Linked DNA regions of Butyricimonas faecihominis. The main gene of each other region encodes a partner of the protein of the gene in region 3 in a complex. Links are inferred from orthologs where the notes say so. Each region holds a gene or a part of one and is shown on either strand. Other genes may lie near its edges.

Region 1 (2,813 bases), 450 kb from region 3 along the record:
TGCAGCATCCCACTCTAACCAAGAGTATCTGCTACTTCTATTTCCTCTCAATGATTCGTTAATCACTTCCAGTGCCTTAGATTTCTCTCTTACAGCAACAACATCTCCCGGACGAACGTGACATGAAGGAATGTTACATACGTGACCGTTGATGGTGATGTGTCTGTGAGAAACAAACTGACGGGCAGCCGCACGGGTAGGAGCGATTCCTAAACGATAAACCACGTTATCCAAACGACATTCCAGTAATTGAAGTAATACCTCACCGGTTACTCCCTTACTACTTTCAGCTTTCTCGAATAAGATACGGAATTGTCTTTCCAACAAACCGTAAGTATATTTTGCTTTTTGTTTTTCTTTCAACTGAGTACCGTACTCAGAGATTTTCTTTCTACGATGAGCGATACCGTGTTGTCCGGGAGGGTAATTACGATGTTCTAACGCTTTATCCGGTCCAAAAATGGGCTCACCAAATTTTCTTGCTATCTTAGACTTAGGTCCTGTATATCTAGCCATTTTATTATGATTTTAAATTTTAGATTTTAAATTTTAAATTGTCGCGATTCTTCAAATCGTTCGAATCTCAAATTTTACAATTTACAATTTACAATTTAAAATTACATTAGACTCTTCTCCGTTTGGGAGGACGACATCCATTGTGCGGAAGTGGCGTAACATCAATGATCTCGGCAACTTCGATTCCGCAAGCGTGAATAGCACGAATTGCTGATTCTCTACCGTTACCCGGTCCCTTGACATATACCTTAACTTTTCTCATCCCCAAATCGAAAGCAACTTTACCACAATCGGTAGCTGCCGTCTGGGCTGCATAAGGAGTGTTTTTCTTTGATCCTCTAAATCCCATCTTACCTGCTGATGACCAAGAGATGACTTGTCCGCTTGAATTAGTCAACGAGATAATGATGTTATTAAAAGAGGAATGAACGTGTGCTTGTCCCACGGCTTCAACTTTAACTAGCCGTTTCTTGTTTGATGTAGACTTCTTTGCCATAATTCAATCTCTAATCAATTATTTAGTTGCTTTCTTCTTGTTAGCAACAGTTTTCTTTTTACCCTTTCTCGTACGGGCATTGTTCTTCGTACTTTGTCCTCTTACCGGAAGACCGATACGATGTCTGATTCCTCTGTAGCAACCAATATCCATCAGTCGCTTAATGTTCATTTGGACAGAAGTTCTCAACTCTCCTTCTACTTTGTACCCACCATTGATGACATTACGTACAGCAGCTAGTTGATCGTCATTCCAATCCTTCACCTTAGTGTCAAAATCGATGCCGGCCTTTTCTAATATGGTCCTGGCACTACTTCTACCTATACCATAGATATAGGTCAGAGCTATCTCCCCTCTCTTATTTGAGGGCAAATCTACACCAACGATTCTTGCCATAAATCTTTTTTACTCTTTTTACTAAATTAATAATCAACCCTGACGTTGTTTAAACTTCGGGTTCTTTTTGCAAATGACGTACAAGACGCCTTTTCTTCTTACAAGCTTGCAATCAGCACTACGCTTCTTAACAGATGCTCTTACCTTCATTGCTCAACAATTTAATTTTTATATCTAAATGTTATCCTACCTTTCGTGAGATCGTAAGGGGACATATCCACTCTCACCTTATCTCCCGGAAGTATCTTTATATAGTGCATTCGCATCTTCCCCGAAATGTGGGCCGTTATGATATGCCCGTTTTCCAGTTCAACACGAAACATAGCATTTGACAATGCTTCCGTTATTACTCCATCTTGCTCTATCGAAGGCTGTTTCGCCATAATTCAATTTTTACAATTTCCTGTCTTCTATATATTCAAATGTCGACAAAATATCAGCTTCTCCTTTCCGAATAGCCAACGTATGCTCGAAATGTGCGGCTGGCAGATGATCTCTTGTCTTTATCGTCCACCCGTCTGCCATCTGGAAAACGTTACGGGCGCCCAAGTTAATCATGGGTTCAATAGCGATCACCATTCCGATCTTCAATTTACATCCCTGCCCTCTCCGTCCGTAATTCGGCACTTGAGGTTCTTCATGCAAGTTCTTTCCCACGCCATGACCGACCAGCTCTCTGACAACAGAGAATCCGTTCGCTTCGGCATACGACTGCACGGCATAACCAATATCTCCTATCCTCATTCCCGCAACAGCCTGCTCTATCCCTTTGTACAAGCTATCTTTTGTCACTTGTAAAAGCTTTTTCACTTCATCACTAATCTCCCCGACAGCAAAAGTATAGGCGCTATCCCCATAAAAACCATTCTTCACAACCCCGCAATCAACGGATACGACATCACCTTCCTCTAAACGACGAGAGGACGGAATCCCATGAACCACTTCGTCATTCACTGAAATACAAAGCGTGTTCGGGAACCCTCCATACCCGAGAAATCCGGGAATGCCACCATTCGAACGAATAAAATCCTCAGCGATCTTATCCAACTCTAAAGTCGAAATACCCGGGCAAATGTGTTTGGACACTTCACCCAAAGTCCTTCCTACTAATTGGTTGCTTTCCCGCAATAACTCAATCTCCTCCTGTGTCTTTAAAAAAATCATGCCGCAAAAGTACAATTTATTTTCTTAATATGCAGCAGGTCCTCCAGGATTTTTACCTTTAATACGTCCCGATTTCATCAACCCGTCATAGTGACGCATCAACAAGTGTGATTCGATTTGTTGTAATGTATCCAACACTACACCAACCAAAATCAACAAAGACGTACCTCCGTAGAACTGAGCAAACTGGTGGTTAACACCCGAGATCTGGGCGAAAGCCGGAAGAATTGCTACAATTCCC
Region 2 (2,782 bases), 1.8 Mb from region 3 along the record:
AATATCGTCCACGTCGGTCTTAGCGTTCAATAAACGAATCAAATATTTGATGATCTCGATAATATCCTCTTTCGTCAAAACACGGATATCCGGATCTGTTGCAAGTCCCAATTTCTTGTTTAACTTGTAACGTCCCACGTCACCCAAATCGTAACGTTTATCAGAGAAGAACAACTTGTCGATCACATCGCGGGCAGTAGCCTCGTCAGGCGGCTCCGAACTACGCAACTGCCTGTAAATATGTAATACGGCCTCTTTCTCCGAGTTACAGGGGTCTTTTTGTAACGTGTTATATATAATGGCATAATCTGCCAGATTTTGCATCTCCTTGTGAAGAAGGATCGTCTTCGCACCTGACTCGACAATCGCATCAATATGCTCAGGCTCCAGCACTGTTTCACGGTCAACGATAATCTCGTTACGCTCGATAGAAACAACTTCACCGGTATCTTCATCAACGAAATCTTCAATCCAAGATTTCAAAACACGAGCAGCCAACCGTCTGCCAACGACTTTCTTCAACCCCGTACGGGAAACATTCACTTCATCAGCCAGACCAAATATTTCAAGAATATCCTTATCCGTTTCAAAACCGATAGCTCGTAAAAGAGTGGTTACCGGCAATTTTTTCTTCCGGTCGATATACGCGTACATCACGTTATTGATGTCCGTGGCAAACTCGATCCAGGAACCCTTGAACGGAATAATTCTAGCGGAATAAAGCTTCGTACCATTCGCATGAATACTCTGCCCGAAGAAAACACCGGGAGACCTGTGTAACTGAGAAACGACCACTCGCTCTGCTCCATTGATCACGAAAGTACCTTTCGGGGTCATGTAAGGAACATTTCCTAAATATACATCCTCGATAACGGTATCAAAATCTTCATGTTCCGGATCTGTACAGTACAACTTCAATTTCGCCTTCAAGGGTGCGCCATAAGTCAATCCCTGACCCAGACACTCCTCGATCGTGTAGCGAGGCGGATCTATAAAATAGTCCAAAAATTCCAAAACAAAGTTGTTCCGAGTATCAGTAATAGGAAAATTCTCCTTGAAAACCGTGTAAAGGCCTTCATTCTTTCTGTTCTCAGGCGTGGTACCTAATTGAAAAAAGTCCTTGAAAGACTTTAATTGCACTTCAAGAAAATCAGGGTATTCCAACTGATTCTTTATCGATGCAAAGCTTATTCTATTGTTTGAATTATATGAAGACATCTATTATTTTTTTTGAACCTAAACAATCATAACAACAAAATGGTTTAGAGTCCACATGAGACTCTAAACCTGGAAAAACCAACCGGTTTTATTTTATTTAAGTTCAACTTCAGCTCCTGCCTCTTCTAATTGAGTCTTCAGCGTGTTAGCCTCTTCTTTAGAAACTTTTTCTTTCAATGGAGCCGGAGCCTTGTCAACTATTTCTTTAGCCTCTTTCAATCCAAGACCGGTCAATTCTTTCACTAACTTAACAACAGCTAATTTAGCAGCACCAGCTGACTTAAGAATTACATCGAATTCTGTTTGCTCTGCTTCAGCGGCAGCAGCACCACCAGCTGCAGGAGCAGCAACAGCTACAGCAGCTGCTGCAGGTTCGATTCCGTACTCTTCTTTTAAAATATCAGCTAATTCTTTTACGTCTTTTACGGTAAGGTTTACTAGCTCTTCTGCAAGTTTTTTCAAATCTGCCATTTCTATACTATTTAAAATTGTTTGTTTACTAAACTATAAAAATTATTCTTTTTCAGAAAGTGTTTTAACAACACCAGCGATAGTATTTTGTCCGGATTGCAATGCGGAAATAACATTCTGCATCGGAGCCTGCAACATTGCGATAATGTCTGCAAGCAACTCCTCTTTAGACTTGATACTGATCAACGATTCAAGCTGATCCTCGCCAACATAAGCACATTCTTCTACGAATGCGGCCTTGAATACCGGTTTGTCTTTAGTCTTACGGAATTCTTTAATCAGTTTTGCAGGACCGTTTCCGGTGTCGCACAACATGATTGCGCTATCGCCTTTCAACGCAGAAAAAATTTCCTCGTAGTTGTTGGTAGCGTTTTCCAAAGCCTTTTTCAACAATGTGTTCTTCACTTGCACCAGTTTGATGTTAGCATCAAAGCAAGCCCGACGCAAAGCCTGAGTGTCTACAGCGTCAAGACCGGAAATGTCACTAACATACAAGTGCTTGTAAGAATTCACTTGCTCCGTCAAGGTTTCTATTACGACTTTTTTATCTTCTTTTTTCATACTACTGAAGTCCTTTTTAGATTACTACATTAATCAAGTAAAGTCTTTTGGTCTACTTGAATACCGGGACTCATCGTACTTGACAGATACACGCTCTTGATATAAGTACCTTTAGCGGCAGCCGGTTTCAATTTATTGATCACGTTCAAGAATTCTCTAGCGTTCTCCATAATCTTGTTCGGCTCGAATGTAACTTTACCAATAGAAGCGTGAATAATACCGAATTTGTCAACTTTAAAGTCGATCTTACCAGCCTTCACCTCGGTTACTGCTTTCCCGATTTCCGGGGTTACAGTACCACTCTTCGGGTTTGGCATCAATCCACGAGGACCCAAAATTCTACCAAGAGCACCTACTTTACCCATTACAGAAGGCATCGTGATGATAATATCGATGTCGGTCCAGCCGCCTTTCAATTTTTCGATATATTCATCCAATCCAACGTAATCGGCTCCGGCAGCCTTAGCTTCTTCCACCTTATCAGGCGTACACAAAACCAAAACTCTTACTTGTTTACCGGTTCCATGAGGTA
Region 3 (4,401 bases):
ATTTAGTTGCCCGTTCTTTCAGGATGTCAATTTCCAGTAATTCCTGTTTATTCCGGTAGTCAATATCCGTGTTCGAAGAAATGAAATTGATCAGGAATAACATGCTCTCGATGTTTTTCAAAGCGAATCCTGCCTCGTTCGGGATGTTGCTGGAATATTTTACAATCTTCAAGGCCATGTCTTTTAAAGCCTCTCCGATAGCATTGTACTCTTGATCTTCTTCCGTGATCGTGTCCTCTTGTTTAACAATGATTTTTCCCACGTGATAGGGTTCATCGTACAGGATATCATCAAGTTCGAATCTCTTTTTGCCTTGTATGATAGCCGTCGTTGTTCCATCCGGCATTTCCAATATCTTCAAGACGGTGGCAACTGTACCTATCGTGTATAGGTCTTCCAGTTTGGGATTTTCCGTGTTGGTGTCTCTCTGGGCAATAACACCGAAGGGTACGCTGCTTTTATACACGTACCGGATGAGTTTCAGTGACTTTTCCCTACCAATATTTATAGGAATTATGACACCGGGGAACAGAACTGTGTTCCGTAGCGGTAAAATTGGCAGAGTGTCAGGAATATCCGTGTGGTCGTTGAGCATCTCCTTCTCGTCTCCAAGGATGGATAAATAATCTTGATTATCGTCCGCCAAGTTTTCTTGTAAAATATCTTTTAAATCTATTTTATTCATTATGATCTCCTTATCTCTATTGTTTTAAACTTTTCCACATTTGGTTTATTTCCGGTTTTCCCGTGGTTAGCCTTGTTCCAAAAACTGACATTTTGACAAAAAGGCGCTGAAAAATAAACCACTACATAATAGGACAATTCCTATGCCAAAGATTTTTTTTGTGAAATATGATGCATTTGTTACTTTTGTGTGCAAATATAAAACACACAATGAAAATAATTTTGTTTGATGATAAAAGTTGGGGTACTTTAAGGCCCTTGACTTTTACTCGTCCGATTTCTGAATTGAGGGTTGGAATTCTCACGATCCGGGAAAAGTGGGAAAAGCGGTTTGGGGATAAGGTTGCATATCTGACCAAAGATTACCTTCAGGAAAAGTTCCCGTTGTCTGTGGAAGACGATAATTTGCTTATCAATAGTTCGGTATGCCCGAATGATGAATTGATTCAGGAAATCAAGTCTTTGCAGGCTGGAGAGATGTTATTACAGGGTGATTGTCTGATCGCCGTGCGAATGGGTAAACAGGACGTTGCAACCTTTGATCCAGTGACGATACCCGATTTTACACGTAAAGAATACATGGGAGTGTTTACCCGTGTTGTTTATCCTTATCATTTGTTTTCTCTGAATGCCCGAGAACTGGAGGTTGATTTCCGGTTGATCACGGAAGGACGTGAGAGTGTCCCGTTGAATAGTTGCGTGCAGGTGTATGGAGAACATCCCGTTTTCGTCGAAGAGGGGGCTGTTGTACGTTGTGCGGTAATTAACACGGAGGGTGGTCCGGTGTATATCGGTAAAGATGCCGAGATTATGGAAGGTGTTTTGGTGCGGGGCCCATTGGCCATGTGTGAGCATTCGGTACTGACGATGGGGGCCAAGGTGTACGGGGCAACGACTCTCGGGCCGTATTGCAAATGTGGGGGAGAGGTCAATAACGTCGTGATGATTGGCTATTCGAATAAGGCGCATGACGGTTTTCTCGGGAATTCCGTGCTGGGCGAATGGTGTAACATTGGTGCCGGAACGAATAATTCTAATCTGAAGAACACTTACGTGGAGGTGAAGTTATGGGATTACGAGACCAAGCATTTCCGTCGGACCGGACTTCAATTCTGCGGTCTGATCATGGGTGACCATGCAAAACTGGGTATTTCCACCATGATTAACACCGGAACAGTGATCGGTGTGGGGACCAATATTTTCGGTTCGGATTTTCCTCGGAATTTTGTTCCTTCTTTCTCATGGGGTGGAGCCAGTGGGTTTACGGAGCATAAAATGAATCAGTTCGTTTCCACGGCTGAGGCTGTCATGAAACGCCGGAACAAGACGTTTCATGATGTTGATCGCCGGATTATAGAGCATGTTTTTGCTGATCCCGAACGATAAAAATAGGTAAGTTATAGGTTAAGGATTACATTTTTAACCTGTAACTTGCATAACCGAAGGTTCAACCTGCAACTTGTGACCATACAAAAAGAGGAGATTCTTAGAATCTCCTCTTTTTGTATTATATCAGAAAAATTATTTCTTTCTGTTTTCCATGTGGTTCTTGTAACGGTTCATGAACTTGTCAACACGTCCTGCAGTGTCGATCAGTTTAATTTTACCGGTATAGAACGGGTGTGAAGAGTTGGAGATTTCCATCTTTACTAATGGATATTCAACTCCGTCGATCTCGATAGTCTCCTTCGTTGCAGCAGTAGACTTGGTGATTGTAGTCGTTCCATTAGACATATCTTTAAACGCTACTAATCTGTAATTTTCAGGATGTATGCCCTTTTTCATTTCGTATATAATTTTAAAATTGTTCCTTAGTTTAACGGGCAGCAAAGATAGTTGATTCATTATAAATCACAAAGAATTTCAGAGACTTTTTTAATTGAGAGCGAGAAAAGTCTGGCGAAAAGGATTGAAATTCACGAGTTATAGTAGGGAGGGAGGTTTCTGGATTAAAAAGTGATGCCGGAGTTTATGCTTGTCAGAACATACTTCCGGCATTGGGAAATGGATAATATTATTTCCGCGGGGTGACTTCTTTGCGAAGCTGGGAAAGTAATTCCTCACCCACGAAACGTTCGAATGTTTCGGGCGTTGGGGTGTCCTTCTGCATTTTTATGGCAGCGAGATATTTTGCCTTGTCTTCTCCCGGGATGAGGATGAGCGGTTCCCTGAACATCATCTGGATATAGTTCATCATCAGGAGGCCGACGGTAATATTCCCGGCTCCGAAAGGTTTTATGTGCATGAAACGATAGTGAAAGTCTGCGGCAAGTTTCACGGTCAGTATGTCGTGAACGTTCCCCAACTTTTCATTTGTCTCTTTACACAGTTGTTCCAGCATATCCGGGATCTGGGCATAATTAGCGAGGATACCCTCTTCATAGTACTCTTCTCCCAGCCGGAAATCGCCCAGCGAGGTATCGTAACCGCCGATCGTCGTGTACACCTCTTTGCCCGTGTGTTGCATCACTTTTGCGCTGACATCCCGAATGAAGTCGAGTGAGAACCTTTTGCGTTGTTGCGCACATTTAACAAGGTAAAGGAATGCGTTGCTCAGGTCTTTTATCCGGTGCGTGTCTTCTCGTGTTACTTTGGGTGAGATCTCAATATCGTTCAGGATATTGAAAAAGTCCTGTTTTTTAATGTCCATGCCGTCTAGGCGGGCAATCTCGTAGAGTAACGTTTCCGACCGTCGGGGCGAATAGCCTTTCGTGTCCAGTTTCGCTCTTTCGAGGTATTCTTCGCGGGTTTTACATAGTTCTTGCCACATAATCGTTCTTTTTTATCGATGATACGTGTAAACAAAACGGGGGTTTATTTTTTTATGGTTATTTGTGACAAGACGATTTATGTTGACAATTTTGTTTGGAATGTTGTATCTTTGTGCGCTCAAAAGAACGAATAAATATGATTAGGGTTGAGAGAGATAAAGTTACGTTCTACCAGTTCTTGGGATTACGGGATTTTCCGGGATTAATTCATTTCGTGTCGGGAAGGGAAGGTGGCGTTAGTGTCGGCGGGCAAGCCGCGTTGAACTTGGGATTCATGGATGAGGACCGGGATGAACGGGTGTTGACTAACCGGATGTTGCTGGCGGAGGCTGTTGGTTGTGGTGTGGATGATTTTATTTTGGGAGAACAAAAACATACCACTCACGTAGAAGTCGTGACCCGGTCGCAACGTGGTCGGGGAGGACGGGAGAAAGCGACTCGCTTATCTTCGACAGATGCTTTGATTACGAGAGAAACGGGTGTTTGTCTGATGGTGCTTGCTGCCGATTGTGTTCCTGTTTTGATGTACGATCCCCGGGTACAGGTTATTACTGCTGTTCATGCGGGATGGCGAGGTACGGTGGGAGGAATTACAGCGAAGACCGTAGAGCGGATGCGGGAGGAGTTTGGATGTGAACCCCGGGATGTGATTGTCGGGATAGGACCTTCTATCGGACCCTGTTGTTTTGAGGTCGGGGAAGAAGTCGTGGAGGCGGCACGTGAGGGGTTGGGAGACCTGACGGGATTGATCGAACCGGGGAAACAGGCCGGGAAGTATCTGTTGAATTTGTGGGAGGCTAATCGTCGTCAATTACGGCAAGTGGGGGTGGAGGATATTCGTATTGAAGTGGCGGGAATTTGTACCGTCTGTCATCATGATCGTTTTTTTTCTTATCGAGGGGACCGGGGAAACACGGGACGATTCGGGGCGGGAATCATGTTAAAT

The links. Proteins that work in one complex are often made in the same cells at the same time.
Region 1: R8806_RS18245 (region 3) and ykgO share a complex: the UniProt entries of both Escherichia coli proteins name them as parts of the 50S ribosomal subunit. The link is inferred for Butyricimonas faecihominis from one-to-one orthologs.
Region 2: R8806_RS18245 (region 3) and rplL share a complex: the UniProt entries of both Escherichia coli proteins name them as parts of the 50S ribosomal subunit. The link is inferred for Butyricimonas faecihominis from one-to-one orthologs.

Annotation. Positions count from the first base shown.
Region 1 is NZ_AP028155.1:3,942,740-3,945,552, reverse strand. It holds ykgO (type B 50S ribosomal protein L36), read right to left. Parts: upstream 1,559-2,813; coding sequence 1,442-1,558; downstream 1-1,441. Other genes in the region: secY (preprotein translocase subunit SecY), read right to left, coding at 2,597-2,813; map (type I methionyl aminopeptidase), read right to left, coding at 1,802-2,572; infA (translation initiation factor IF-1), read right to left, coding at 1,570-1,791; rpsM (30S ribosomal protein S13), read right to left, coding at 1,031-1,408; rpsK (30S ribosomal protein S11), read right to left, coding at 623-1,012. UniProt on the Escherichia coli protein: One of the last ribosomal proteins to be assembled in the 50S subunit, it contacts a number of helices in the 23S rRNA, acting as molecular glue.
Region 2 is NZ_AP028155.1:2,573,343-2,576,124, forward strand. It holds rplL (50S ribosomal protein L7/L12), read right to left. Parts: upstream 1,690-2,782; coding sequence 1,312-1,689; downstream 1-1,311. Other genes in the region: rpoB (DNA-directed RNA polymerase subunit beta), read right to left, coding at 1-1,218; rplJ (50S ribosomal protein L10), read right to left, coding at 1,732-2,250; rplA (50S ribosomal protein L1), read right to left, coding at 2,280-2,782. UniProt on the Escherichia coli protein: The binding site for several of the GTPase factors involved in protein synthesis (IF-2, EF-Tu, EF-G and RF3). Is thus essential for accurate translation.
Region 3 is NZ_AP028155.1:4,394,906-4,399,306, forward strand. Bases 838-3,780 are described here. They hold R8806_RS18245 (type B 50S ribosomal protein L31), read right to left. Parts: upstream 2,470-3,780; coding sequence 2,206-2,469; downstream 838-2,205. Other genes in these bases: R8806_RS18240 (GlmU family protein), read left to right, coding at 895-2,070; R8806_RS18250 (Fic family protein), read right to left, coding at 2,699-3,454; pgeF (peptidoglycan editing factor PgeF), read left to right, coding at 3,592-3,780. In the rest of the region: lon (endopeptidase La), read right to left, coding at 1-685; more of pgeF, read left to right, coding at 3,781-4,401.